DNA from 4 places in the Parazoarcus sp. PS-13 R2A genome. Region 4 is predicted to be linked to each of the others. Evidence: predicted binding sites of a transcription regulator. Region 4 holds the regulator's gene; each other region holds the start of a gene.

What was found. Region 4 encodes sigma-54, which starts transcription at its own class of promoters, with help from an activator protein. Its sites were predicted from a motif close to TGGCACGCTTNCTGCTNA; they were not measured.
Region 1: the regulator sigma-54 is predicted to act here: its motif matches at 2,537-2,554, upstream of nifH (nitrogenase iron protein).
Region 2: the regulator sigma-54 is predicted to act here: its motif matches at 2,739-2,756, upstream of flgG (flagellar basal-body rod protein FlgG).
Region 3: the regulator sigma-54 is predicted to act here: its motif matches at 4,869-4,886, upstream of AC22G6_RS11105 (dinitrogenase iron-molybdenum cofactor biosynthesis protein).

The regions. Positions count from the first base shown of each region.
Region 1 is NZ_JBYEXN010000003.1:293,573-300,954, forward strand. Features, by position in the region: gene draG (ADP-ribosyl-[dinitrogen reductase] hydrolase) at 1-107, shown strand, start outside; gene AC22G6_RS05240 (bacteriohemerythrin) at 150-545, opposite strand; gene AC22G6_RS05245 (SIR2 family protein) at 548-1,393, opposite strand; gene AC22G6_RS05250 (NAD(+)--dinitrogen-reductase ADP-D-ribosyltransferase) at 1,585-2,487, opposite strand; gene nifH (nitrogenase iron protein) at 2,622-3,527, shown strand; gene nifD (nitrogenase molybdenum-iron protein alpha chain) at 3,654-5,129, shown strand; gene nifK (nitrogenase molybdenum-iron protein subunit beta) at 5,321-6,889, shown strand; gene nifT (putative nitrogen fixation protein NifT) at 7,023-7,247, shown strand; gene AC22G6_RS05275 (4Fe-4S dicluster domain-containing protein) at 7,277-7,382, shown strand, end outside.
Region 2 is NZ_JBYEXN010000029.1:37,725-45,106, reverse strand. Features, by position in the region: gene AC22G6_RS20040 (flagellar hook assembly protein FlgD) at 1-592, shown strand, start outside; gene flgE (flagellar hook protein FlgE) at 608-1,942, shown strand; gene flgF (flagellar basal-body rod protein FlgF) at 1,971-2,705, shown strand; gene flgG (flagellar basal-body rod protein FlgG) at 2,865-3,647, shown strand; gene AC22G6_RS20020 (flagellar basal body L-ring protein FlgH) at 3,658-4,335, shown strand; gene AC22G6_RS20015 (flagellar basal body P-ring protein FlgI) at 4,394-5,464, shown strand; gene flgJ (flagellar assembly peptidoglycan hydrolase FlgJ) at 5,478-6,503, shown strand; gene flgK (flagellar hook-associated protein FlgK) at 6,591-7,382, shown strand, end outside.
Region 3 is NZ_JBYEXN010000010.1:67,008-74,389, forward strand. Features, by position in the region: gene AC22G6_RS11080 (hypothetical protein) at 1-1,079, shown strand, start outside; gene AC22G6_RS11085 (VanZ family protein) at 1,122-1,517, shown strand; gene AC22G6_RS11090 (peptidase U32 family protein) at 1,578-3,545, shown strand; gene AC22G6_RS11095 (SlyX family protein) at 3,539-3,739, opposite strand; gene AC22G6_RS11100 (hypothetical protein) at 3,828-4,094, opposite strand; gene AC22G6_RS11105 (dinitrogenase iron-molybdenum cofactor biosynthesis protein) at 4,099-4,833, opposite strand; gene AC22G6_RS11110 (YitT family protein) at 5,104-5,745, shown strand; gene AC22G6_RS11115 (hypothetical protein) at 5,748-5,987, shown strand; gene ylqF (ribosome biogenesis GTPase YlqF) at 6,017-6,937, opposite strand; gene cspE (transcription antiterminator/RNA stability regulator CspE) at 7,254-7,382, shown strand, end outside.
Region 4 is NZ_JBYEXN010000009.1:63,127-70,508, reverse strand. Features, by position in the region: gene thiL (thiamine-phosphate kinase) at 1-371, shown strand, start outside; gene AC22G6_RS10275 (phosphatidylglycerophosphatase A family protein) at 364-855, shown strand; gene AC22G6_RS10270 (CinA family protein) at 860-1,378, shown strand; gene recA (recombinase RecA) at 1,407-2,444, shown strand; gene recX (recombination regulator RecX) at 2,474-2,923, shown strand; gene lptB (LPS export ABC transporter ATP-binding protein) at 2,910-3,632, shown strand; gene AC22G6_RS10250 (RNA polymerase factor sigma-54) at 3,658-5,112, shown strand; gene hpf (ribosome hibernation-promoting factor, HPF/YfiA family) at 5,130-5,453, shown strand; gene ptsN (PTS IIA-like nitrogen regulatory protein PtsN) at 5,587-6,072, shown strand; gene hprK (HPr(Ser) kinase/phosphatase) at 6,041-7,003, shown strand; gene ilvA (threonine ammonia-lyase, biosynthetic) at 7,093-7,382, shown strand, end outside.

The sequences.
Region 1 (7,382 bases), on a different contig from region 4:
CCTTGCCACGGGAATGGCTGCGCGCACTCAGCCCGAGCGTGCGCGAGGCCTGCGTGCGCGATGCGTCTGCCCTGATCGAACTGTCGCCGGCGTATCACATCCGGTGATTTGAGGTCCGGCACGTAGCCGGACTTCTGGCGCATGCGGTTTCAGGCGGCAGCGTGTTGCTTGCGCAGATGGGCGGCGAGCGCTGCGTCCATTGTCGACAGATGCAGGTCGAACCATTCGGGCAGGCTCTCCCGAACGTAGGCTCTGGCGACCATGAGCCTTCCTCCCTTCACGCTGCGGTTGAACGCGCGCAGTTCGGCAAGCACCCGTTGGTGCTCGCCAATGTGTTCTCCGGTAGCCGCAAAACGGCTGGAACGCATCAGCGCATCCTCGGCAGCGAAATGCTCGCGGCTGTGATCAAGCAGTTCGTTGAACAGTGCCGGAAAGCTGGCATCGTCTGCGCTTGCCAGCCGGGTAACGAGACCGACAAAGGCGCGATGTGTTGCATCCATCCCGGCATTGCCGAGCGCGTGTCTGGCCTCGTCCCATTCGCGCATTGTCACGCGGCCTCGATCAGGGGCATGCCGGCCAGTTCGCGCCAGTCGGCATCGACCACTTCAAGACCCAGCCGGGCACAGAAACGCTTTTCCTTGTCGTTCGCACCGGGAATCAGCGCCCAGCCCGCGGGCTCGCCGGCGCTGTAGATGAAGTCGGCCAGCAGCATGCGGATGGTGTCGCGATTCAGACGTGCTCCGAGCACCAGGTAGCGCAGCCCCTTGCGCCTTTCCTTCAGATACGGCGGGATGGCAAAGCCGCCCATGAGCTCGGTGATGTAATCGACGAAGTCGGCGTCCGATGCAATCCAGTTCGGCTCTGGCCACGGCGTGCCACAGGGTTTGAACAGGATGGGGGCGGCAGGGTCGATGCCGCTTTCGTCCTGTGCTGCGGTGTAGGCGGTGCCATCGTGGCTGAAGAGCTTGTAGCGCAGCCCGCCGGCGATGCGGGCGATGCCAACGATCAGCGTATGCGGGCGGCTTGCCCACGCCTGCTGGAGGCCGGTGTCACGATTGAGGTCGATGATATAGGGCAGATTCAGCCCGTTGAGCCAATCGTGCAGGCCAGCGCGAGACCACCCGGTATCTGCATAAATGGTCTCGAGTGCGCGATTGACTGCATTGCGTCCTCGCTTGAGCTCGATGTTCATTGCTGCACGTGGAAACTCGTACATCAGCCGCGGCGCCATGGGCTGGCCGTTGTTGAGCGCGAGAATCAGTTCGTCGCTGGTGGCCGGAATCTTGGCACCGGTCTTGCCGTGGGTGACATCGGCAAGGGCGTCTGCGCCGATGAATGGAACCACTCCATCGGCAGCGAGGCCGGTGCGGATCTGGTCGAAGACGGTCGTCATGGGGCTTCCTTGTGGTTGCAGGGCGCGTACTTCGCGATTTCCTGCTTCGATCAGCAAGATCGATGCCACCGGAGTCCAGAGGAGCCGCCCCCTCACGGCTGCGGTTCCGGGCGGCGATGGAGGCGCGGGCGCACCCGATGCTGTCGTGCGCCCGACATGCCAATGTCCGACTTCCGACAAGGCTGCGGACTTCAGTATTCGATCGTGATCGCGGCGACACCGCCGATGACCAGGTATTCATTCTCGCCCTGCAGCAGTCCCGGCATGAGTCCGCTGAAGGCGAGGATCTTTGGCATGGGGGTGGCGCATGAAAAGACGCGATCGCCGAACTCGTCAGCGCGCTCGGCGCTGGCGGAGAAGGAGCTGAGGTTGTTCAGTTCGACCACGCGCCTGCCGTCATCGAGCGCATGCAACTCCCGCAGTGCCTTCGGGCCGGAACAGCCGCGGTAGAGCTGCAGGTGGGTACGCCCGTGAAAGCGCCGTGCAAGTTCGTACTGCGTCCATCCATAGAGCAGGTCCACCTGTGCTTCCAGTCCAGCGGTGGAATACAGACCGGCGGCGACCTCCTGATCGAAGCCGCTGCGCGCAGCGCTGTCCTCGGCGCCCAGCGCTCCGCGATGGTAGCGGGTGAGGAGGCCGAAGCGAGACTCCACCCAGGCCTTGAGGATCGCCCCCTCCCGGCTTTCCGAATCGAACAGCCAGCCTCTGAGCAGACGCAGGTAGTCCATCCTGCTGCGATCGAGGCGCACATTTTCCGACAGTCCAAGGGCGGGTGCGTCGTCGAGCATGAAATGCGCGTTCATGTAGGTTCGGAACACGCAGGCGCGTTCCGGTGCGGAATCGAGCATGTCGAGGCGGTCGAACAGGGGCTGGTGCAAGGGCAGGACGCCGTCGAGGCAGAGCGCACATGGGGCGAGCTGGAAAGCGAAGCTGCCAAGGGCCTCCGCCGGCAGGTTGCAGCGGTTCAGCGAGCGCCTTGCCGCTGGCGCAACGCTCAGGCGTGCAAGGCTTGCAGGAATTGCGACGTGAATGTTGTCGCCCCTACAAATTGTAGGGTCTTTGTCAGACGGCGGGGGCGGGTTGCTACGCGACAATCTTGAAAAATCCTTAATAAAACAGAGCATTAGGCGTTTTCAATCAAGCTGGCACGCTGATTGCAAAAGAGTGCTCGTGGTTCAACGCAACACGATCGATTCACGAGTTCAGTTCCGACAAGGAGTAACGCACCATGGCAAAACTTCGTCAAGCCGCCATCTACGGTAAGGGTGGCATCGGCAAATCCACCACCACACAAAACCTCGTCGCCGCACTTGCCGAAGCCGGCAAGAAGGTGATGATCGTCGGCTGCGATCCCAAGGCCGACTCGACCCGCCTGATCCTGCACTCGAAGGCACAGAACTCGGTGATGGAACTCGCCGCTGAAGCCGGCAGCGTGGAAGACCTCGAACTCGAGGACGTTTTGTCCGTTGGTTTCGGCGACGTCAAGTGCGTCGAGTCCGGTGGTCCTGAGCCCGGCGTCGGTTGTGCCGGCCGTGGCGTGATTACCGCCATCAACTTCCTCGAAGAGGAAGGCGCATACGACGAAGATCTCGACTTCGTTTTCTACGACGTGCTGGGTGACGTGGTCTGCGGTGGCTTCGCCATGCCGATTCGCGAGAACAAGGCGCAGGAAATCTACATCGTCTGTTCCGGCGAAATGATGGCCATGTACGCCGCCAACAACATCGCCAAGGGCATCGTGAAGTATGCCAACTCGGGTGGCGTGCGTCTGGCCGGTCTGATCTGCAACAGCCGCAACACCGACCGTGAAGACGAACTGATCATGGCGCTGGCTGAGAAACTCGGCACCCAGATGATCCACTTCGTACCCCGCGACAACGCCGTGCAGCACGCCGAGATCCGCCGCATGACCGTGATCGAGTACGACCCGACGCACAAGCAGGCAGATGAGTACCGTGCGCTGGCCCGCAAGATCGTCGATAACACCAAGTTCGTGATTCCGACCCCGATCACGATGGACGAGCTTGAAGAACTGCTGATGGAGTTCGGCATCATGGAAGTGGAAAACACCGCCATCATCGGCAAGACCGCCGCTGAACTGGCTGCTGACGCCGCTGCCGCTGCTGCTGCCTGACCGTTGTCCGGCAGGCAGATGTCTGCCTAACCGCCCGCCGGCACAACACCGCTTGTGTCGTCGGGTGTCGAGCAAACCTACCCACGCCGTGCACAGATTGGTGTCGTCGTGAACAGGAGAAGCAAGATGTCTACGCTCACCCGTGAAGAAACCGAGAGCCTGATCCAGGAAGTGCTCGAGGTCTATCCCGAGAAGGCCAAGAAGGATCGCGCAAAACACCTCGCGATCAACGACCAGTCGGTCGAGCAGTCCAAGAAGTGCATTACCTCCAACCGCAAGTCGCTGCCCGGCGTGATGACCATCCGTGGCTGTGCCTACGCCGGTTCGCGTGGTGTGGTGTGGGGTCCGGTCAAGGACATGATCCACATCTCCCACGGCCCCGTCGGTTGCGGTCAGTACTCACGTGCCGGTCGTCGTAACTATTACGTCGGCACCACGGGCGTGAATACCTTTGCCGAGATGAACTTCACCTCCGACTTCCAGGAGAAGGACATCGTTTTCGGCGGCGACAAGAAGCTCGCCAAGATCATGAACGAGATCGAAAGCCTGTTCCCGCTGCACAAGGGCATCACCGTGCAGTCGGAGTGCCCGATCGGCCTCATCGGTGACGACATCGAAGCCGTCTCCAAGAAGGCCGCGAAGGAAATCAACAAGGTCGTGGTGCCGGTGCGCTGCGAAGGCTTCCGCGGCGTGTCGCAATCGCTCGGTCACCACATCGCCAACGACGCGGTGCGTGACTGGGTGCTGTCGAACCGCGACGGTCAGCACTTCGAATCGACCCCGTACGACGTCACCATCATCGGCGATTACAACATCGGCGGCGACGCCTGGGCATCGCGCATCTTCCTCGAGGAGATGGGCCTGCGCGTGATCGCACAGTGGTCAGGTGACGGCACCATCGCCGAAATGGAAAACACCCCGAAGGCGAAGCTGAACCTGCTGCACTGCTATCGCTCGATGAACTACATCAGCCGTCACATGGAAGAGAAGTACGGGATTCCATGGATGGAGTACAACTTCTTTGGCCCGACCAAGATCGAAGAGTCGCTGCGTCGCATCGCAGCCTTCTTCGACGACTCGATCAAGGAAGGCGCCGAGCGCGTGATTGCTAAGTACAAGCCGATGATGGAAGCCGTCATCGCCAAGTACAAGCCGCGTCTGCAGGGAAAGCGCGTCATGCTCTACATCGGCGGCCTGCGTCCGCGTCACGTCATCGGCGCATACGAAGATCTGGGCATGGAAGTGGTCGGCACCGGCTACGAGTTCGGCCACAACGACGACTACGATCGCACGATTCAGGAAATGGGCAACGCCACGCTGCTGTACGACGACGTCACCGGCTTCGAGCTGGAGGAGTTCGTCAAGCGCATCAAGCCCGACCTGGTTGGCTCCGGCATCAAGGAAAAGTACATCTATCAGAAGATGGGCATTCCCTTCCGCCAGATGCACAGCTGGGACTACTCCGGCCCGTATCACGGCTTTGACGGCTTTGCCATCTTTGCCCGTGACATGGACATGACGCTGAACAACCCGTGCTGGGGCAAGCAAACCCCGCCGTGGAAGGCCGTCAAGCCCGCCGAAGAAGTGAAGGCCGCTGCGTAAAGCACGCGAGTCAGCCGGGTACGACGTCGAGATCCGCCTGCGATTCCTTTCTCCGCCCTGCGGAGAAAGGATGAATCGGGTCCCGATGCTTCTCCCGGTGCGCACAGTGTTGATGCGCGGGCTCGGGCCCGCGCAACCCAAAACCTTGTGCCTGGCGTCCGCAGATTGGCGGCGCAGGCAAGGAGCCAGAAATGCAGACCGTTGACGATATCAAGCCCTGCTACCCCCTGTTCCGTGACGACGACTACAAGGCGTCGCTGAAGAACAAACAGGATCTGTTCGAAGAACGCCATCCGGCGGACAAGGTTGAGGAAGTGTTCCAGTGGACCACCACCCAGGAATACCAGGACCTCAACTTCAAGCGCGAAGCGCTGACCATCAACCCGGCCAAGGCCTGCCAGCCGCTCGGCGCCGTGCTGTGCTCGCTCGGTTTCCACAAGACCCTGCCCTACGTTCATGGATCGCAAGGTTGCGTGGCCTACTTCCGCACCTACTTCAACCGTCACTTCAAGGAGCCGATCTCCTGCGTGTCCGACTCGATGACGGAAGATGCCGCCGTGTTCGGCGGGCAGAAGAACATGTTCGACGGCCTGGAGAACGCCAAGGCGCTGTACAAGCCCGACATGATTGCCGTGTCGACCACCTGCATGGCCGAGGTGATCGGTGACGACCTCAACGCCTTCATCAACAACACCAAGAAGGCCGGTCACATCGAGCAGGACTTCCCGGTGCCGTTCGCGCACACCCCGTCCTTCGTCGGCAGCCACACCACCGGCTGGGACAACATGTTCGAGGGCATTGCACGTTACTTCACGCTCAACAGCATGGAAGGCAAGGTTGCCGGCAGCAACGGCAAGCTCAACTTCGTTCCCGGCTTCGAGACCTACCTCGGCAACTATCGCGTGATCAAGCGCATGATGGGCGAGATGGGGGTCGATGCGACCCTGCTGTCCGACCCCACGGAAGTGCTCGATACGCCGTCTGACGGCGAGTTCCGCATGTACTCGGGTGGCACCACGATGGATGAGGTGAAGGACGCGCCGAATGCGCACAACACCATCCTGCTGCAGCCCTGGCAGCTCGAAAAGACGAAGAAGTTCGTCGAGAACACCTGGAACCACGACATTCCCAAGCTCAACATTCCGATGGGCATGGAATGGACCGACGAGTTCCTGATGAAGGTGTCCGAGATCACCGGCAAGGAGATCCCGGAGTCGCTGGCGCTCGAGCGTGGCCGCCTGATGGACATGATGCAGGACAGCCACACCTGGCTGCACGGCAAGAGGTTCGCGCTCTACGGCGATCCGGACTTCGTCATGGGCATGGTCAAGTTCCTGCTCGAGCTCGGTGCCGAGCCGACCCACATCGTGTGCAACAACGCCAACAAGCGTTGGGCCAAGGCGGTCGACAAGATGCTGGCCGAGTCGCCGGTGGGTGCCAACTGCAAGGTCCACGCCGGTGCCGACCTGTGGCATCTGCGCAGCCTGTGCTTTACCGACAAGCCCGATTTCCTGATCGGCAACTCGTACGGCAAGTACATCCAGCGCGATACGGTGCATAAGGGCAAGGAGTTCGAGGTGCCGCTGATCCGTCTCGGCTTCCCGATCTTCGATCGTCACCACCTGCACAGGATGACCACCCTGGGTTACGAGGGCGCGATGTACATCCTCACCACCCTGGTCAATGCAGTGCTGGAGCGGCTTGACGACGAGACCCGCGGCATGGGGACCACCGACTACAACTACGACCTGATCCGCTGATCGCGAGGTCGTCCGGCGCGGCGCAGGACGGGGGAGCTCTCCCGTCCTGCCCGGCCGGATGTGGTTGTTGCCGGAGAGGGCTCAGGCCGATCTGGTGTCGGGTCTTGGGCCCGAGCCTACAAGGAGGTCCGTTGTGGCCAATATCATGATTCGCAAGAACGACGCAGGTGGTCTGGTGTTCTATCTGCCCAAGCGCGACCTCGAGGACAACATCTCCTCGATCGAATTCGACACCCCGGAAAAGTGGGGTGGAGAGCTCAAGCTTGCCAGCGGTGGCACCTATTACATCCAGCCACAGGAAGCACCGGCCCGACTGCCGGTTTCCGTGCGTGCAAAGCGAGTGGACGCGCCCGAATAAGGGCGTTTCCGCACAGAAAGGAGTTCATCATGGCACTCAAGATCGTTCAGGCTGAATGCACCTCGTGTGGTGACTGCAAGCCGGTTTGCCCGACCAAGTCGATTACCGACAAGGGCGGCATCTTCAAGATCAATC
Region 2 (7,382 bases), on a different contig from region 4:
GGCGGCAGACAGTCGGCTGCAATTCCTCACGCTGCTGACGACCCAGTTGCAGAACCAGGATCCGATGAATCCGATGGAGAACGCCGAGCTTACGTCGCAACTGGCGCAGCTGAGCACGGTCGAGGGCATTGAGAAGCTCAACACTCTGATGACGCAGTTGCTGGATTCGCAGTCTTCCGGCGAAAGCCTGCAGGCGGCATCGCTGGTGGGACGTGGCGTGCTGGTCGAGGGCAAGGGTCTGCAGCTCACCGAGGCGGGTGCTGTAGGCGGCTTTGAGCTTGATGGCCCTGCGGATACTGTCGTGCTCTCCATCAAGGATTCGTCCGGTCTCGAGGTTGCGTCCGTCACTGTCAACGATGTGGCGGCAGGCAGCCAGAACTTCATCTGGGACGGTACGGCGACCGATGGCAGTCGCGCAGCGGATGGCAAATACACGGTGAGCGTCACCGCGACGCAGGGCGAAAGTAGCGTCGTTGCACGCACGCTCGAATTCGGCTCCGTCAGCAGCGTGATTCGTGGCTCCAGCAGCACCGACCTTCAGGTCGGGTCACTGGGCATCTTCAAGGTTTCCGACATCAAGCAGATTCTCTGATCCGGAGTAACGATCATGGCATTCCAGCAAGGTTTGAGCGGGTTGAACGCGTCCTCCAAGGCGCTTGACGTAATTTCCAACAACATTGCAAACAGCAGCACGGTGGGCTTCAAGTCGAGCAGGACGATCTTCGCCGATGCCTATGCGTCGGCAATGGCGGGCGGCACATCGTCCCAGCAGATCGGTATCGGTACCTATGTGGGTGCGGTGTCGCAATCCTTCACCCAGGGTGGTCTGACTTCAACCAGCAACCCGCTCGATATCGCCATCAGTGGCAACGGCTTTTTCCGGCTCGAACGGACGGACGGCTCGATTGCCTATTCGCGTAACGGTCAGTTCGACGTCGACAAGAACGGCTACATCGTCAATGCAGGCGGCGACATGGTGACCGGGTATGCGGGCACGACCACGGGTGGAACGACGGTCTTTGCAGGTGTGCCGTCGGTGCTGCAGATCGATACCTCGAACGTCAGTCCGAACGAGACCACCACGGCGTCCGTCGGGCTCAACCTTGATTCCACGGCCCATAACCCGCTGAATCAGAACCCCGTCGGCAGCGATATCAACAGTTTTCTCAGCGCCACAACCATTCCGGTTGACAGCTACAACTACACGACCTCGATGACCGTGTACGACAGTCTGGGCAATGGCTCCCTGATGAGCCTGTTCTTCGTCCGCGATCCGGACGTGGGCGGCGTGGCGCCGAATACCTGGAATGTCTATGGCCGCTTGAGCAACGATGTCGTTCCCGATACGACCAATCCGGCGCTCTCGACGGGCAAGCCGCTCGAGAATCTCGGGTCGATTGCCTTCACGGCTTTCGGCGTACCCGATACGACGGTGACCGGTAACGGTGTGTTCTCAGTGACCCGGACGGCGGCTGAGCTTGCGACCGGCGCGGACAGTCTGACTTTCTCGCTTGATCTCAGTAAGTCCACGCAGTGGAACACGAGTTCGGCGGTGACCACCTCGCCCAGGCAGGATGGCTACACCACAGGCAGCCTGACCGGCGTATCGGTGAGCAGCACCGGCGTGCTGCAGGGCACCTATTCGAACGGGCAGATCAAGGATCTGGGGTTGTTTGCGCTGGCAAACTTTTCCAGCCCGCAGGGCCTGACCTCGCTGGGTGACAACCTCTGGGCAGAGTCCTACGACTCTGGTCAGCCGACGATCGGGGCACCGGGCACCGGGGTGCTCGGCTCGCTGAGTGCGGGGCAGGTCGAGGAGTCCAACGTCGACCTCACCGAACAGCTGGTTCAGCTGATCGTCCAGCAGCGCAACTACCAGGCCAACGCGCAGTCGATCCAGGCTCAGGACCAGATCCTGCAGACCCTTGTGAACCTGCGTTAATCGAATTTCGAACTAAGGGGAGCGCGACATGGACCGCCTGATCTATACCGCCATGACGGGTGCAAAGGGCACGCTCGACCAGCAGGCCGCGGTGTCGCACAACCTCGCGAATGCGACCTCGACCGGTTTTCGCACCGAGATGCACAAGCTGCGCGCAGTCGAGGTTCAGACCGAGGCGATGCACACGCGCGCATTCACGACCGATGCCAGCGTCGCAACCGATTTCAGCTCGGGGCCCATGCAGGCCACCGGCCGGGCCTACGATGTCGCGGTTCAGGGCAAGGGCTGGCTGACGGTGCAGATGCCCGACGGCTCAGAGGCCTACACCCGGGACGGCAGTCTGGAGGTGAGCCCCAACGGCATCCTGCAAACCCGCAGCGGCTTGCCGGTTATCGGCGGCGGTGGTCCGATCACCTTGCCGCCCGATTCCGAGATCGTGATCGGCAGTGATGGAACGATTTCCGCGTTGCAGGCCGGGCAGGGGGTGGTGAATGCCGTCGACCGGCTGAAGCTGGTCAACCCGCCCGAGGCGACGCTGGTGCGTGGCGACGACGGCCTGTTTCGCTCCAGCGACGGTTTGCCGCAACCGGCAGACGAGGCGGTGAAAACTGCCGGTGGCTACCTCGAGGGCAGCAATGTGAACGTGGTGGACCAGATGGTGACCATGATCTCGCTGGGCCGTCAGTTCGAGATGCAGACGCGCATGCTCAGTACGGCCGAGGAGAACGACCGTGCGGCGACCCAGCTGCTCGCGAGCAGCTGATTTCGCGGCACGGGCCGTGGGTAAGGCTGGGATTAGCACGGTTTTTGCATTGTTAATCCCGAGATGGCCGGCAACGCTGCCGGCCTAAACTGAAACCTGGCCGATCCCCAGCCGAAGCGCGGCACCTGCCGACGCCGGCACCGTCAAGAGGAACCCATCATGATCCGCTCACTGTGGACCGCCCGTACCGGGCTGGATGCCCAGCAAACTTCGCTGGACGTGATCTCCAACAACCTTGCCAACGTCTCCACCAATGGCTTCAAGCGCCAGCGCGCGGTGTTCGAGGATCTGCTGTATCAGACCGTTCGCCAGCCGGGCGCGCAATCCACCCAGCAGACCCAGGTCGGCTCGGGCCTGCAGATCGGTACTGGCGTGAAGCCGGTGGCCACCGAGCGCATTTTTACCCAGGGCAATCTGCAGCAGACGGGGGGCTCGCTCGATATCGCGATCCAGGGTAACGGCTTCTTCCAGATCACGATGTCGGACGGCACGACGGCTTATACCCGCGACGGCGCCTTCCAGATCGACAGCAACGGCAACATGGTGACTGCGAGCGGCTATCCGCTCGCCGACAACATCAACATCCCCTCGGATACGGTGACCGTGACGATCGGCAAGGACGGCACCGTCAGCGCGCTGCAGTCCGGGCAGACGACGCCGACCCAGCTCGGTTCGATTCAGCTTGCCACCTTCATTGCGCCGAGTGGACTGCAGAGCGCGGGCGAGAACCTTTTTCTTGAGACCGCGTCGAGCGGGGTGGCAACGACCAACCAGCCGGGGCTCAACGGTGCCGGCGTGCTCAACCAGGGCTACGTCGAGACCTCGAACGTGAACGTGGCCGAGGAACTGGTGAACATGATCGTCACCCAGCGCGCCTACGAGATGAACTCGCGCGCCATCCAGACTTCCGACTCCATGCTCGGCCGTCTGACCCAGCTCTAAGAGGTCTGTCATGAAAGCGATCGCGCTCGTCCTGGTCCTGCTGCTGAGCGGCTGTGCGTCGATCTATTCGACGCCGCCGACTTCGGTGCACCAGCCCATGAGTGCCCGCCCCGAGATGCGGCCTCAGGCAGTACCCGCGACCGGCGGCATCTATCAGCCCGGCGGCCTGCGGCCCCTGTTCGAGGACCGGCGCGCGCGCAATGTCGGCGACATCATCACCATCAACCTGGTCGAGCGCAACACCGCGGAGAAGAGCGCCAATGCGTCCGCGACCCGGGGCTCCAGCCTGACCGGTGGCATCAGCCTGACCGCACCCAATCTGCTGGCACTGCAGAACGCGAAGCTCAATGGGCTCGATGCCAGCGTGACTGCAGATTCGGACTTTTCCGGCGAGGGTGAGGCGGCCGCGAACAACGTGTTCAGCGGCACGATCTCGGTGACGGTGATCGAGGTGTTTCCGAACGGAAACCTGCTGGTCTCCGGTGAGAAGCAGGTCGCGATCAATCAGGGCAACGAGTACATCCGCTTTTCCGGGGTGATCAATCCCACCACGGTAAGCTCGAGCAATACCGTGCAATCGACTCAGGTCGCGGATGCGAGGATGGAGTACCGCGGCAGCGGCTTCATCGATGAGTCGAACACCATGGGGTGGCTGCAGCGCTTCTTCGTTGCCATCCTGCCGTTCTGAGGAGGCCGCCATGCGAGCCCTGCGCTTTCGCTTCATTCCGATACTCGTGAGCTGTGTGATGCTGTCAGGCATCTTCGCGGCCCCGGCAGCGGCCGAGCGCATCAAGGACCTGGCATCGATCGCGGGTGTGCGTGACAACCAGCTGGTCGGCTACGGCATCGTCGTGGGCCTCGACGGGTCGGGCGACCAGACCACCCAGACACCGTTCACGGTGCAGAGCATCATCAGCATGCTTGGCAACATGGGGGTGACGCTGCCTGCGGGTACGAGCCTCCAGCTCAAGAACGTGGCGGCGGTCATGGTAACGGCGACGCTGCCACCCTTTGCGCGACCGGGACAGGCGATCGACATCACGGTGTCGTCGATGGGCAATGCCAAGAGCCTGCGTGGCGGCACGCTGGTGATGACGCCGCTCAAGGGCGCGGACGGACAGGTATACGCGTTGGCCCAGGGCAACATGGTGGTCGGCGGCGCGGGCGGGCAGGCTGGCGGTGCGGCGCAGACCATCAATCATCTTTCGGCCGGACGGATTCCCGGCGGCGCAACCGTGGAGCGCGCAGTGCCTGCAATGCTGGGGCAGGGCGAGTACGTCTTCTTTGAACTCAACGACACCGATTTCGGTACCGCACGCCGGGTGGTCGATGCGATCAACATGGTTGCACCGGGTTCGGCCGAGGCAATCAACGGCCGCAGCATCCAGGTTCGGGCACCGCTCGACGTCAATACCCGGGTTGCCTTCCTCGGCCGGATCGAAAATCTCGACGTAACGCCGATGCAGCAAGCGGCAAAGGTGATCGTGAACTCGCGGACCGGTTCGGTGGTGATGAATCAGACCGTGGCCTTGCAGAACTGCGCCGTCGCCCATGGCAACCTGACCGTCACCGTGAATGCGCAGCCGCAGGTGTCGCAGCCTGAACCCCTGTCGCGCGGGCGAACGGTGGTCACCCAGTCCGGGCTGGTGAATATCGATCAGGAGGGCGGCGCGCTGATGAACGTCCGTGGCGGCACCAGTCTTGCCGACGTGGTGAAGGCACTCAACGCGCTCGGTGCCAAGCCGATGGATCTGGTCAGCATCCTGCAGGCAATGAAATCCGCCGGCGCCTTGCGCGCCGAACTCGAGATCATCTGAGGGAGGGACTGACATGACTTCCGGCATCCAGATGAACGCCTTCGACCCGGGCTCGCTGGGCGACCTGAAGCGCCTCGCCCGCACCAGTCCCGACGATCCGGAAACCCTGCGCGCGGCCTCCAAGCAGTTCGAGGCGATGTTCCTGCAGATGGCGCTCAAGGCGATGCGTGCGGCGACGCCGACCAACAGCATGTTCGACAGCGAGCAGTCGCGCACCTACCAGTCGCTGCTCGACCAGCAGCTGGCGCTGAACATGGCGCAAAGCAAGAACAACGGCATGAGCGAGGCGCTCTTTCGGCAGCTCGGCGGCATTACGGGCAATGCCTCGACGAGTGCAATCAGCGCGCTGACCATGCCCGGAAGCACGGACAACAAAGGCTTCGACATCTCAAACGTGATTCGTCAGGCGGCAAATCCTGCCGCCATGATGCGCGAGGCGCAGGCGATTGCCGCCGGCGCGACCGGTGCCGACAGCAGCGCCGACGCCGACCCGCTGGGCGACCTGATCTTCCGCCTCGACGCCGCGGCAAGAGCGGCACGCAGCACCGACGGCGACGGCTCGATCTCGTCCTCGGCACGCGATTTCGTCAATGAAGTATGGCCGCACGCCCAGACCGCCAGCGGTCAGACCGGCATTCCCGCACAGTTCATGGTTGCCCAGGCTGCGCTCGAGACCGGCTGGGGCGACAAGGTCATGCGCCATGCCGACGGTCGCTCGAGCTACAATCTGTTCAACATCAAGGCCGGTTCAAGCTGGACGGGCGAGACCGTGACGCGCAACGTCACCGAGTATGCCGGCTCGACCGCCTACACCGAGAAGGCGCGCTTCCGCAGCTACGGCTCGTATGCCGAGGCCTTCCAGGACTACGCCCGCCTGTTGTCGAACAGTTCGCGTTATTCGGAGGTGCTTGGCCAGACCAGTCCCGCTGGCTTTGCCGGCAGCCTGCAGAAGGCAGGCTATGCCACCGACCCGATGTACGCCGACAAGCTCACCCGCATCATCGCCGGCAACACCCTGCGTACCGCCCTTTCGGGCTGAGGGCAGTTAGCGGCCGAATTTGCCGGTTCTGACCTGGCAAGCATCTTGCTGATAAGGCTCAGGACTTAGCAATTCAGGGGAATGATCATGGCAGGCTTGCTCAATATCGGTTTGACCGGTTTGAACGCCGCGCAAGCGCAGTTGCTGACGACGAGTCACAACATCACCAACGCGAACGTCGATGGCTATCATCGGCAGTCGGTGATTCAGAGCAATGCCACCCCCCAGTTCTCCGGTTCCGGCTTCTTCGGGCAAGGCACGCAGATTGCGTCAGTCACCCGCTCGTACAACCAGTACCTTGAAAACCAGGTGCTCAACAGCAGCGCCAGCCTGGCCTCCTACAGCAGCTACAGCAGCCAGATCAGCCAGATCAACAACCTGCTTGGCGATTCGACCACCGGTGTGTCCTCTGCGCTGGAGAGCTTCTTCGCCGGTGTGCAGGAGGTTGCGTCCAACCCCACCAGCGTGGCGTCGCGCCAGTCCCTGATCTCCAGCGCCGAGGCAATGGTGTCGCGCTTCCAGTCGATGGATGCCCGTTTGAGTGAGATCAGGTCGGGCGTCGAGGGCGAGATCGCGTCGACCGTTTCGCAGATCAACACCTACGCCGGCGCGATTGCCGAGATGAACCAGCAGATCGCGACCGCGCAGGTGGCTGGCCCGAGCGTGGCCGCAAACGATCTGCTCGATCAGCGCGAGCAGTTGGTCAGTGAACTGAACAAGCTGGTCAAGGTGAGCACGGTGACCGAGAGCAACGGCTCGGTCAGCGTATTCATGGGCTCCGGGCAGTCGCTGGTCGTGGGCAGTACGGTGAACAGTCTGACGACGGTGCAGGATCCGAGCGATCCGCAGCGCAGCATGATCGCGATCACGTCGGATAGC
Region 3 (7,382 bases), on a different contig from region 4:
TCCAGATCATGCCCGTGGTCGCCGGGGCGGCGCTGCCCGCACCGCTGCTCACCGCCAGACTGACCCACGTCGGGCTCAGTCTGGGTGCGGCCGGACTTGCGGCCGGACTCGGCTTCGGCCTGCCGGTCGTGCTGATCGGCGCCGCGGCACTGCTCGGGCTGAGCATTTTCGGCTTTCTCGGCTGCGCCACCGTTGCCATCATTCGTGCGCCAAAGTCGTCCATGGCAAGCCACACGCCGCGTGATCTGCGCCTTTCGCTCACCGGCCTTGCACTGTCCGTCGTGCTGGGCCTCTCGATCGCACTCGGGCTCAGCGGCGGCGCTGGGCTTCCCCTGCCCTTCACGACTCAGGTCAATCTGCACGCGGGCTGGGCGCTGCTTGGCTGGGCCGGCATTCTCCTCGCGGCGGTGAGCTGGGTGGTGGTCCCGATGTTCCAGATCACGCCCGCCTATCCGGTCGCGCTTACCCGTTACTGGGCGCCCGCCATTCTCGGCCTGCTGTGCGCATGGTCCGTGCTCAGTGTCACCGGCTTCGACCAGACTGCGATCATGCTCGCGCTCACCCTGATCGCCGCCGTGATCTGCTTTGCCGGCATCACCTTGCGCCAGCAGGCGCGTACGCGACGCAGCACGCCCGACGCCTCCTTTCGCGCCTTCCGCCTGGCGATGGTAGCCCTGATTGCCGGCGCCGCCCTCCTGATTTTTCCCCAGTTCTCCGATGCTGAGCGCTGGCCAGTGCTGGCCGGCATCCTGATCCTGCACGGTGGCCTGGGCGGCGCCACCAGCGCCATGCTGTACAAGATCGTGCCCTTTCTGGCGTGGCTGCATCTCACCCAGGCCAAGGTCAAGGCACCCAACGTCAAGAAGATGCTCCCGGATGCGCGCGCCAAAGCACAGCTCAGGATGCACGTGCTTGCGCTTGCAGCGCTGCTTGCCGCTGCACTGGCGCCAGCGCTGGGGCCGCTTGCGGGACTCGCGCTGATTGTCGAGTTCGGCTGGCTCATGCTCAACCTCCTCCATGTCGTCAGGATGTGGCGGGCAAACGCCCCCACGCCACAGCGCGCCGTCACACCAGCCTGATAAGATCGGCGCCTGTTCCGACCTCAGGCACCCGTCCCGCTCATGCTCCGAATCCCGCCCGCCCTCAGTCGCGGCCTCTTCGTCTTCGCCCTTGTGGCCGTGTTCTGGCTCGCCCTGCAACCGGCACCCGATGTGGTCCAGATCGTCAGCTGGCAGGACAAGATCGAACACGCGGTGCTGTTCGCCGTGCTGATGGTGCTGGGCAGCCTTGCCTGGCCGGATCGCATGCTGCAGGTGGTGCTCGGTCTGCTCGCCTACGGTGCGGCGATGGAGGTGGCGCAGTCCTTCACCGACTACCGCTTCGGTGACCTGTGGGACTGGGTTGCCGACGCCATCGGGCTCTTGCTCGCCGCCATCCCGGCCCGCCTGCTTGCGGCCCGCTTTGGCGCGCCCCCGGCGCAGGCGTCGAGCACTGCCGGTGCACGAAACCAAGCCTGAGGATTCGCGAACCGGTATCATTACCGCCTTTCCGATCAAGACCTTGAAGTCGCGCCGCTGATGAACGCCCGTCACCAACTCGAACTCCTGTCCCCGGCCAAGAATGCCGACTTCGGCATCGAAGCCATCACCCACGGGGCAGACGCCGTCTATATCGGCGGTCCGTCGTTCGGCGCACGTGCCTCAGCGGAAAACACGGTCGCCGACATTGCCCGCCTGGCCGCCCATGCCCACCGTTTTCATGCGCAGGTGTTCGTGGCGCTCAACACCATCCTGCGTGACGATGAGCTCGAGGATGCACGCAAGCTCATCTGGCAACTCTACGACGCCGGTGCCGACGCGCTGATCGTCCAGGACATGGGCCTGCTCGAACTCGACCTGCCCCCGATCCAGCTCCACGCCAGCACCCAGACCGACATCCGCGACGCAGCCAAGGCCCGCTTCCTGCAGGACGTCGGTTTTTCGCAGATCGTGCTCGCACGTGAGCTCACGCTGGACGAGGTGAAGAAGATCGCCGCCGCCACCGAGTGCCAGCTCGAGTATTTCGTCCATGGCGCACTGTGCGTGGCCTTCAGCGGCCAGTGCTACATCAGCCACGCCCACACCGGACGCAGCGCCAACCGCGGCGAGTGTTCGCAGGCCTGTCGCCTGCCCTACGACCTGGCCGACAAGGACGGCAACATCATCGCCCGCGATCAGCACATGCTGTCGATGAAGGACAACAACCAGAGCGCCAACCTGCGCACCCTGGCTGCGGCCGGCGTGAGCTCGTTCAAGATCGAGGGTCGCTACAAGGACCTCTCCTACGTCAAGAACATCACCGCGCACTACCGTCAGCTGCTCGACGAAATCATCGAACACCCCGATGCCGACGGCCCCGCATGGCAGCGCGCCTCGAGCGGGCGCAGCACCTTCCTGTTCACACCGCAGGCGGAGAAGACCTTCAACCGCGGCTATACCGACTACTTCACCAACAAGCGCCAGCACGGCATCGAAGCCTTCGAGTCGCCCAAGTTCGTCGGAGAGGCGATCGGCCGCGTGACCCGCATCGACACCAAGGCCGGCAAGTTCTTCGAGATCGAGCGCGTGGCGCCGATCCACAACGGTGATGGCCTCACCTGGTACGACGCCAAGGGCGACCTCACCGGCCTGCGCATCAACCGTGCCGAGCACGACGCGGCAGGCGAAGGCGTGGATCGCATCTTTACTGCCGACGCGCTGCCGGCCGACCTGGTGCCCGGCACCTCGGTGTTCCGCAACCACGATCAGGCTTTCGAGCGTGCGCTGGAAAAGAAATCCGCCGATCGCCGCATCACGGTGGACGCACGCTTTTTCGCAACTGCCGAAGGCTATGCGCTGACCTTGACCGACGAGGACGGCGTGACCGCGACGGCCAGCATTCAGGCAGCCCACGAAGCTGCCCAGCAGGCCGAACGCGCACTGGGCACGATCCGCGACCACATCGCCAAGCTTGGCAACACGATCTTCACGGCACAGGAAATCACGCTCGATGTCACCGACGCGCCCTTCCTGCCGGCCTCGGCACTCAATGCGCTGCGTCGTGACGCCGTCGAACAGTTGGAAGCTGCGCGCCTGCAGGCCCACGCCCGTCCGCCGCGTGCCGCGCCGGTCGAACCGCCCGTGCCTTTCCCTGACGACTCGCTGAGCTATCTCGCCAACGTCCTCAACGAAAAGGCGCGTGATTTCTATGTGAAACACGGCGTCAAGCTGATCGACGCGGCCTACGAGGCCAATGAAGAGCACGGCGAGGTGTCAGTGATGATCACCAAGCACTGCCTGCGCTACAGCTTCAACCTGTGCCCCAAGGAAGTGAAAGGCATCCGCCCCGACCCGATGACCCTGGTCAACGGCAAGGAGACCCTCACGCTGCGCTTCGACTGCAAGCGCTGCGAGATGCACGTGATGGGCGAACTGAAGCCGCACGTCGCCAGGCTGCAGGCACAGGTCGCACCGCAGAAGATCAGCTTCCATCCCACGCGCCCCGGCGCGGGCGTTACCGCTCAGTAGTGCGGCGGCACTTCGTCTTCCGGACTCAGACGTCCGGGAGGCTGAACGGCCTGCATCTGCTGCGCAAGTTGCCGCAGATGCTGCTGCATCAGGTCGATCTGCTGTTGCTGGCGGTAGACGGTGCGATTGAGTTCGTCGAGCAGATCCTCGGCAAACATCAGCTTCGATTCGAGGCGTTCGATGCGCTCTTCCATGACGGCGGCGGCAGGGTGGCCGCAAATTGGCTTCGGGGCGCGGATTCTAACCCGCGCCACCGTCAAACGAGCGCAAATGCAGCCCGACTCAGCGCGCCACTGCCAGCGCCTCGACCGCAGCGGTGAGTGCGGGTACGACCTCTGCGCCATCGCTTTCCGCCAGCAGGTCACGTGCATGGGCGAGCAGTGCATCGGCCTTGCCGGCCTCGTTCCCCACCTTCAGCTCGCTTGCAAAACGCCCGATACTGCCCGCCACCAGGCGCGTGATGCGGCCGTTCTCGCCGGCAATCCGGCTGGTGGCAACGGCATTTGCGATCAGCTCGGAGACAATGCGCGGGTAGTCCTTGTCGGCCACGATCTCACTCCTCGACCGACGCCGCAGCATAGTTGCGCAGCCGGCGCTCGGCGCTGACACCCAGGATCTTGGCCAGCCAGGGCGGCGGCGAGCCCTTCATCATGTCCTGAAACTCGGCCATCACCTCCATCGCCGGTCCGCCCTCGATACGCTTGATCGGGTAGATATTGCCCTTGATCACCTTCGCCGCCGCCGGGCCACCGATGGAGACGACGTAGAGCACATGGCAATCGGAGATGAGCTGCACGCGAAAGCCATTCTTGTCGTCGGCAAAGTCGGCTTCGAGCGCGTCGCGGATATCCACCAGGCGGATCTCGGTCGCCGACACCTGATAGACCAGATAACGGATACAGGACCCGAAATGCCCGTTGAGCGCCTCGCCACTGTCGGAGGCAAGCGCCACCCGCACCGACCCCGGCATGTCGCCCTCAGCAAAAGCCTGCACCGGCGGCAAGGGCTCGCCCTGGGTGTCACCCCACAGGATGCGCACGGCGAGCTTCATCGCCTCCAGGCCGATTCCGATGTCTTCGCCGTCCTCCTCGCCATCCACGCTGGCAAAGGCCGTCTTCAGATCCGTCACGGTCACCGTGCGCAGATCGTCGGTGTCGATCTGCTCGCTGCCAATCCGGTTCTGCAGCACATCGATCAGTTTCGGCAGGGTGATGCCCGGCATCGACCGGGCTGCGAGGGCGACGCGCAGCGCGGCGTCACGGGTGATGGGCATTGCGCTCTCTTGCATGGGGAAGACTCCTCTTGGTCGGGGTTGCGCTCCCTCCAGCAGATTGAGTGCCAGCATCGCCAGCTCCGCTCCAGCACCCTATCCATCTGTTTTTCAATGGGTTTAATAGACGTGGATCAGGCATGCAGACTGTGCGTTTCTCGACAAACACGGGTAGCACGCCAACAAAGACGACATGGCGAGCGGTGAAAGGCGTGCCGTGGATGCTACGGACTGCGCTGCAGCAAACAGCGCGCTATCATCGGGGCAAGACTCAACCAACGGATCTTCATGTCGAACGCGCCCTCTCAGTCCGCTCCGGAAGCCCCTGCCGAACTGAGCGCCCGCCACAGCCCGCTAGACGACGTGCAAGCCCTGCTCGTGGGCACGCTGTTTCTGGCCCTGTCGATCTCGTTCTTTCGCGACGCGGGCATGCTCACCGGCGGCACGGCCGGTCTGGCCTTCCTGATCCACTACGCCTTCGACCTGCCCTTCGGCGCAGCCTTCTTCGCGATCAACCTGCCCTTCTACATCTTTGCGCTGCGCGCACTCGGACGCGAGTTCACGCTGAAGACCTTCTGTACCGTGCTGCTGCTCTCGGTGTGCACCGAGTATCTGCCCAGCATGCTCAGCATCGCCCACGTCGACCCGGTCTTTGCCGCGATCATGGGCGGACTGCTAGCGGGTACCGGCCTGCTCATGCTGATCCGCCACCGCTCCAGCCTGGGCGGGGTCGGCGTGCTGGCGATCTACCTGCAACAGCGCAAAGGCTGGCGCGCGGGCTGGGTGCAGATGGCGGCGGACTGCGTGATCATGGCGCTCGCGCTGCTGGCGGTCGACGCCCGGCTGGTCGGGCTTTCGGTGCTCGGCGCGGTGGCGGTGAACTTCGTCATTGCTGTGAATCACCGCCCCGGGCGTTATTTCGGGATCTGAGCGTGGCGGTCGAAATCGCCGAGCTGCGCCGCTGCCCGACCTGCCAGCGCTGGGACGGCACGCGTCAGCTGGCCGCAGACGGCAGCACGGTCGAGCTCGACCCGGCAAACAACCGCGGCAAATGCACCGAAGGCCCCTGGCACGGCTCCCTGCGCGGGCCGCGCAACGCCTGTGGCCAGTGGCTGCAATGGATCGAAATCCTGCCCGTCAATACGCCAGACGGTTCAACGACTGACAGCTGAGGGCAGCGAAGCCCCCAGCCCGGCCACCCTTATTCTTCTTCGTCCTCATCCACTGCAAGGTCTGGATTGACCGGCGCGGGCCCGTTCGCAAGCGCAGCCGCAAGCATCTGGCTGCGGCTGTCGGGCGTTTCCAGACTGATCCTGCCCAGCGCGCCGCTGCGATAGTCGAGCAACAGGATCTGGGCGGCTTTCTCCAGGTCGAGACCGCCCCCCTTCTGCAGGCAGCCGCGACGACGTCCGACCTCCTCGACCAGCCCCGGTCCGTCGAAGTTCGACGGGTCAATGCGATAGCGGGCGGCGAGCAGCGCAGGGTAGCGTTCAAGCAGCACGTCACCCAGGAAGGCCGCGACCTCCTCGTCGATCACCGCATTACGGCCGATCGCATGGCTCGCCGCGAGCATGAAGCCGTCGGCATCGTAGTCAATCTTGGGCCACATCAGTCCGGGCGTATCGGTGAGCGTCAGGCCGGGACCGAGATCGAGCGTCTGCTGGCTCTTGGTCACCGCCGGTTCGTCGCCAACCTTGGCCACCTTGCGCTTGATGAGGGCATTCATCAGCGTGGACTTGCCCACGTTGGGAATGCCCATCAGGATCATCCGCAGCGGCTTGATGTTGTCGCTGCGGTGCGGTGCGAGCTGGCGACACAGGCCGGTGATGCGTGCCACGTCAGCCGGCTTCTTGGCCGAAATCGACACGGCCTTCACCCCGGGCTGACGGTTGTAGAAATCCATCCACGCCTGCGTCGCCACCGGATCGGCGAGATCCGCCTTGTTCAGCAGCTTGAGGCAGGGGCGATTGCGGAAGCGGCGCAGCTCTCCGATCATCGGATTGCTGCTGGCTTCGGGCAGGCGGGCATCGGTCACTTCGATGACGACATCGATCGCAGCCAGCGTCTCTGCAGCTTTCCGGCGCGCGGAGTTCATGTGACCGGGGAACCACTGGATGGGCATCGGAAGTCCGGACTAACAAAAAAGGGTCTGCATTATCCCATCTTCCGGCCACATCTGAATCCGCAGCGCACTGCAGCTTATGTTCCGCCTCGTCATCGTCATATCTGTCCGGTTGCATGACGAATCAAAAAAAAATCCCACACCCCAATAAAACCGTGTATTGTGGCGTCGCAGTCGATTCAAGCAGTTGTCTTTGTGGTGTCGTTTCCGCGTGTTCGTTCCGCGAACTTTACGGTTTGATTCCCTCGATACTTGTTTCTTGATCGTTCCTGCACTCTGGGCGCGAGCCCCTTCTTATGTTTTAAAGGAACGCAAAATGAGCACTCAAACCGGTACCGTCAAGTGGTTCAACGACGCCAAGGGCTTCGGCTTCATCACCCCGGAACAGGGCGGTGACGACCTGTTCGCACATTTCAGCGAAATTCAAGGCAAGGGCTTCAAGAGC
Region 4 (7,382 bases):
CGCTGCGCGGCGTCGCCAGCGCCATGCTCGATGTCTCGGATGGCCTGCTCGGCGATCTCGGCCATATCCTCGAGCGTTCGGACTGTGGCGCCGAAATCGACATTGCCCTGCTCCCTCTGGCCGAACTGCGTGCGACGGGGGCCGACGAGGCCCAGGCGCGGCGTGCGCTGCTCGCCGGTGGCGACGATTACGAACTGCTGTTCTGCACCCCCGCCGAGCGCCGTGACACCGTGCACAAGATCGCGCATGAGCAGGGCATTGCATTGCACCGCATTGGCCGCCTCACCAGCCGCCCCCGCCAGTTGATGCTGCGCGAGACCGATGGCCGCCTGCTTTCTCCCATGCTTTCCGGATACGACCACTTTGCCTGAAACACGCCCCACCACGCGCTTGCTGCTGAGCCACCCGGCCCATTTCATTTCACTCGGATTCGGCTCGGGGCTCTCGCCCAAGGCCCCGGGCACGGCCGGCACACTGCTGGCATGGCTGCTCTATCCCTTGCTGCGCACGCCGCTGTCGGAAGCGACCTTCCTCGCGCTGGTGTGCGCGCTCTTCGTTGCCGGCATTCTCGCGGCCGAGCGCACCGGACGCGCACTCGGCGCCTCCGATCACGGCGCCATCGTCTGGGACGAAATGGTCGCGATGTGGCTCGTCCTCGCCTTCACACCCGCAAGCCTGATCTGGCAGGCCGTTGCAGTGGCGCTGTTCCGCCTGTTCGACATCACCAAGCCACCGCCCATCCGCTGGGCCGACAGCCGGGTCAAGGGCGGTTTCGGGGTCATGCTCGACGACCTTCTTGCCGCGGGCTACACCCTGCTCTCGCTTGCCGTACTCGTTGCGATTTTCGGCGCCTGAACCCATGGACAACACGCTAGAACAACTCTCGGCCCGCGTCGGCGAGGCCCTGACCCGCAAGGGCTGGATGCTGGGCACCGCAGAATCCTGCACTGGCGGCTGGATTGCCGAGGTCGTCACCGCCACGGCGGGCAGCTCGACCTGGTTCGACCGCGGCTTCATCACCTACTCGAACGCAGCGAAGATCGACATGCTCGACGTCGGCACCGGGACGCTCGCTGCGCATGGCGCGGTGAGTGAAGCCACGGTTGCGGAGATGGCTGCCGGCGCCCTGAAGCACAGCCTTGCCAGTATTACCGTCGCGGTTTCAGGTATTGCCGGGCCCGGCGGCGGCAGTGCGGCGAAGCCGGTGGGCACGGTTTGCATCGCCACTGCGCTGCGCCGGGGCGATGTATTCCCCACCACCCGCCACTTCGACGGCGACCGCGAAGCCGTGCGGCGGCAGACCGTCATCGCCGCACTTGAAGAGGTCCTTCGCTTTACCGATTCGGACAGCAGCATCTCAGCAAGCTCTGTGCCATAATTCGCGTCTCACTCAGGAAGGACCACTCATGGACGACAACAAGGCCAAGGCGCTTGCCGCCGCGCTCTCTCAAATCGAGAAGCAATTCGGCAAGGGCTCGATCATGCGGATGGGCGACGGCAGTATCGAGCGCGACATCCAGACCGTCTCCACCGGCTCGCTCGGGCTGGACATTGCCCTCGGCCTGGGCGGCCTGCCGCGTGGCCGTGTAGTCGAGATCTACGGTCCGGAATCGTCCGGCAAGACCACGCTGACCCTCCAGGTCATCGCCGAAATGCAGAAGCTCGGCGGCACCGCATCCTTTATCGACGCCGAGCATGCGCTCGACGTGGGCTACGCCGAGAAACTCGGCGTCAACATCGACGACCTGCTGATTTCCCAGCCCGACACCGGTGAGCAGGCGCTCGAAATCGCCGACATGCTGGTGCGTTCGGGCGGCGTGGACATCGTCGTCATCGACTCCGTCGCCGCACTGACCCCGAAAGCCGAAATCGAAGGCGAGATGGGCGACCAGCTGCCGGGCCTCCAGGCACGACTGATGTCGCAGGCGCTGCGCAAACTGACCGCCAACATCAAGCGCACGAACACGCTCGTGATCTTCATCAACCAGATCCGGATGAAGATCGGCGTCATGTTCGGCAGCCCCGAAACCACCACCGGTGGTAACGCGCTCAAGTTCTACGCTTCGGTCCGCATGGATATCCGGCGTACCGGTGCCATCAAGAAGGGCGACGAAGTCGTTGGCTCCGAAACGCGCGTCAAGGTCGTCAAGAACAAGGTCGCGCCGCCGTTCAAGGAAGCGCACTTCGACATTCTCTACGGAGAAGGCATCTCCCGCGAAGGCGAGATCATCGACCTCGGCGTGACTTACAAGATCGTCGACAAGTCCGGCGCCTGGTATTCGTACAACGGCGACAAGATAGGCCAGGGCAAGGACAACTCACGCGAGTTCCTGCGCGCAAACCCGGCGCTGGCTCGCGAAATCGAGAACAAGGTTCGCGCAGCGGTCGGACTCGGCGAAATGGCCGCGCTCGGTGGCGCGGCACCCGTCGCTTCCGAAGCCTGATCTCCGCCCCGTCCGGACGCTGACCCCTGATGGGCGAGCCGAGTCTGCGCGAACGCGCGCTGCGCCATCTCGCCCGTCGGGATCACTCGCGGGCGGAGCTTGCGCGCAAGCTGTCTCCATATGGCAGCGCCGAGGAGATCGAAGCCGTACTGGTTCGCATGAGCGAACTCGAACTGCTCTCCGACACCCGTTTTGCCGAAGCGTGGGTTCGCAGCAAGGCTGCCCGGTTTGGCAGCCAGCGGCTGCGCCACGAGCTCGCGAGGCGTGGCGTATCGAAGGACTTGATCGACGAGGCCATCGAGAGCGAATGTGTGGAATCCGAACTCGACCGCGCCCGTGCAGTGTGGCAGTCTAGATTTGGCCTCGCACCTGACGATCGCCGCGAATGGGCGCGCCAGGCGCGTTTCCTGCAAACCCGTGGTTTTTCCACTGACGTGATCTGCAAACTGTTGAAAGAAGCCCCCGATGAGTCTGCTTAAGGTCACCGGCCTGCAAAAGCGCTACAAGGCGCGCACAGTCGTCCATGATGTTTCGTTCGAGGTTGGCTCGGGCGAAGTGGTCGGCTTGCTGGGCCCCAATGGCGCAGGCAAGACAACCTGCTTCTACATGATCGTAGGTCTGGTGCGCGCCGACGGCGGCGAGATTACGCTCGACGACGCACGCCTGACCGATCTGCCGATCCACGCTCGCGCACGCCTGGGGCTGTCCTATCTGCCGCAGGAAATGAGCGTGTTCCGCAAGCTCACGGTCGCCGAGAACATTCGTGCAGTGCTCGAGCTCCGCGGGCTGCCGGTGGCGCAGATCGACGAACGCCTGGAAGAGTTGCTCGAAGAACTTGGCATTGCGCACCTGCGCGACAACACCGCCATCTCGCTGTCAGGCGGAGAACGCAGACGGTGCGAGATTGCACGTGCGCTTGCCACCGACCCGCGCCTCATCCTCCTGGACGAGCCTTTCGCAGGGGTCGACCCGATCGCCGTACTCGACATCCAGAAGATCATCCGCTTTCTGAAGGAGCGCAACATCGGCGTGCTGATCACCGACCACAACGTGCGCGAGACGCTCGGCATCTGTGACCGCGCAACCATCATTACCGACGGCCGCGTGCTTGCCAGCGGCAAGCCGCCCGAGATCATCGCCAACGAACAAGTGCGCCAGGTCTACCTCGGCGAACACTTCCGCCTCTGATTCCGGCACGCCCCCGACTGGCATCATGAAACCAACCCTTCAGCTCAAGCTCTCGCAGCACCTGACGCTCACCCCGCAGCTGCAGCAGTCCATCAAACTGCTGCAGCTCTCCACGCTCGAGCTCAACCAGGAAATCGAACGCTTTCTGCTGGAGAACCCGATGCTCGAGCGTGAGGACGGCGACGGCAGCGACTTCGCACCGTCCGCTGTCGGCAACGATGCGCAGCCCGCAACCGAGACCCCGCGCGAGACCAGCACCGAGACCACCCAGGAAGCCGAGCCCCGAAACGAGAACGAATCGGCCGACTTTGACGAAGGCATGGACTGGTCAGGCACCGGCAGCGGCGCCAGCAGCAAGAGCGACGACGACGAGGACAGCGACTTCCAGGAATTCCAGGCCGCAGGCACCTCGCTGCGCGACTATCTCGATCAGCAGGTTGCCCTGTCCCCGCTGACGGACCGTGACCGCATGCTGGTGCGCTTCATCATCGAAGCGCTCGATAGCGACGGCTACCTGCACCAGGAGCTCGAAGACCTGCTCGAACTGCTCCCGCCCGAACTCGACTACGACCTCGACGACCTCGCGATTGCCCTGCGGCACGTGCAGCAGCTCGAACCGGCGGGCATTGGCGCACGCACCCCCCAGGAGTGCCTCGGCCTGCAGCTGCGCGCCATGCCTGCAGGCAGCTGCCGCGACCTGGCGCTGGTCATCGTCGAACAGCACCTCGAGCTGCTGGCCGAACGCAACTTTGCAAAGCTCAAGCGCCTCACCGGGTGCGACGACGACGCCCTGCGCGATGCTCAGGCGCTGGTGTGCCGCCTCGACCCGCATCCGGGCTCGCAGCATTCCAACGAAGAAACCCGCTACGTCCTGCCCGATGTCGTGGTGCGCAAGATCCGCAACCGGTGGACGGTGTCGCTCAACGCCGAAGCCATGCCGCGCCTGCGCATCAACCAGCTCTACGCCAGCCTGCTGCAGCAGAACCGCGGCCAGGGCGGCGGTCTGACCGGCCAGCTGCAGGAAGCACGCTGGCTGATCAAGAACGTACAACAGCGCTTTGATACCATTTTGCGTGTATCTCAGGCCATCGTTGACCAGCAGCGACAGTTCTTCGATCATGGCGAGGTGGCAATGCGTCCATTGACCCTCAGGGAGATCGCGGACCAGCTCGAGCTGCATGAATCAACCGTATCGCGCGTCACCACCCAGAAGTACATGGCGACGCCGCGCGGCGTATTCGAACTCAAGTATTTTTTCGGCAGTCACGTTGCCACCGACACCGGTGGTGCGGCTTCTTCCACAGCGATTCGTGCCTTGATTCGCCAGCTGGTGGACGCCGAAGACAGAAAGAAACCCCTGTCCGACGCAAAGATTGCCGATCTGTTGGGCCAGCAGGGTATCGTGGTCGCGCGGCGCACAATCGCCAAATACCGCGAATCACTCAATATCCCGCCGGTCAGTCTGCGTAAAACGCTTTGATACCAAGAGGAGTTAACATGAATCTCAACATCACCGGACACCACGTTGAAGTGACACCGGCCATCCGCGAGTACGTCTCCGGCAAGCTTGACCGCGTGATCCGTCACTTCGACAACGTTACCAGCGTGAACGTGATCCTTTCCGTTGAGAAACTCGACCAGAAGGCTGAAGTCACCGTGCACGTGCGCGGCAAGGACATTCACGTCGAAAGCGCCGACGCCGACCTCTACGCTGCCATCGATGCGATGACCGACAAGCTCGATCGCCAGGTGCTCAAGTACAAGCAGAAGAGCACCGATCACCACCACGACTCGCACAAGCACCAGACTCCCGAGGCGTGATTTTTCACCAGGCCTTTCGGACCCGGGTGAAGTTATAATCCGCCGCTCAATTTGGCGGTCCGGCTTTGCCCGGGCCTGAGAGACCTTTCAGCGTTGCGTCCGCTCCGGCGGCGTTGCGTGAGCCCCAAAGCGCATGAGCCTCATCTCCCAACTCCTGCCACTTTCGAACGTGGTTGCCGACCTCGACGCCAGCAGCAAGAAGCGCGTCTTCGAACAGGCCGGCCTGTTGTTCGAAAACAATCAGGGCATCGCCCGCAGCATGGTGTTTGACAGCCTGTTTGCGCGCGAACGCCTTGGATCGACCGGCCTCGGCCAGGGCATTGCCATTCCCCACGGCCGCATCAAGGGCCTGAAGGACGCAGCCGGCGCGTTTCTCCGTCTAGAAGCCCCGGTGCAGTTCGATGCGCCCGATGGTCGTCCGGTGAACATGCTGTTTGTCCTGCTGGTACCCGAACAGGCCAACGAAACCCACCTTCAGCTCTTGTCGGAGCTGGCGCAGATGTTCAGCGATCGCAGCTTCCGCGAACAGCTGCAGGCCGCACCCGACGCACAGGCGCTCCACACCCTGTTCAACGACTGGGGTACCGATGCGACAAACGAGCCTCTCGCAGCTGTATGAAGACAACCGCGAACGTCTGCAGCTGACCCATGTCAGCGGCAGTATCGACGCGGTTCTCTCTGTTGCCGAAGAGCGCATCTGGCCAGCCGACCTGATTGGCCACCTCAACCTGATTCACCCTACCCGCCTGCAGATCCTCGGCGCAGCCGAGCTGGCCTGGGCGCAGCGGCAGTCACGTGACAAGGTCGCGCACCACCTCAACGACATTCTGTCAGCACACCCGCCGGCCTTCATCCTGGCCGACGGCTGCGAAGTGCCCAACATCGTCCATGGCGTCTGTGCGGCGCACAACGTCGGGCTGTTCACAACCCCGCAGCCGGCTGCCGGGGTCATCGACCAGTTGCGCCTTTACCTGTCGCGACAGCTCGCTGAAAAGGTGTCGCTGCACGGCGTGTTCATGGACGTGCTCGGACTTGGCGTGTTCATCACCGGCAACTCCGGTGCAGGCAAATCCGAGCTTGCGCTGGAGCTGATCTCGCGCGGTCACGGCTTGGTTGCCGACGATATCGTCGAATTCTCGCGGATCGCACCCAGCGTGCTCGAGGGCCGCTGCCCCGAACTGCTGCAGGACTTCATCGAGGTGCGCGGACTCGGCATTCTCAACATCCGCACCATCTTTGGCGAAACCGCCTGCCGCCGCAAGATGCGCCTGCGGCTGATCTGTCACCTCGAACGTCGCCAGCCCGGCCAGGACGACCCAAGCCGGCTGCCCATGCAGCGCGAGCAACAGAACATCCTCGGCGACGCGATTCCCCGTGTCACCCTGCCGGTTGCCGCCGGTCGCAACCTTGCGGTCCTGCTCGAGGCCGCGGTGCGCTCGACCATTCTGCAGCTGCGAGGGGTGGACTCCACCCAGGAGTTCATCGAGCGCCAGATCAAACTGCTCGAAGCCGACCAGCCGGACGGCACCGCCTCCGACCGCCCCGGTTAAGGGCAATCCCTCTTGCGCCGCGATGTTTTTTCGGGCACTGCGCTTGCCGCAGTGCCGCATCGACTGCTACCCTCAGTCCCTTTACCGCAGTGCCCTCGCACAAAGCCAAAGCCATGACCGCCGCAAGCCCGGATTATCTGGAACGTATCCTCAACGCCCAGGTGTACGACGTCGCCATCGAGACGCCACTGGATTTCGCCAGCAATCTCTCCGCCCGAATTCACAATCAAGTGTATTTCAAGCGCGAAGACATGCAGCCGGTGTTCAGCTTCAAGCTGCGCGGTGCGTACAACAAGATGGTCAAGCTGTCGCCGCAGGCTCTGCAGCGCGGGGTCATCTGTGCTTCGGCGGGCAATCATGCCCAGGGTGTGGCGCTGTC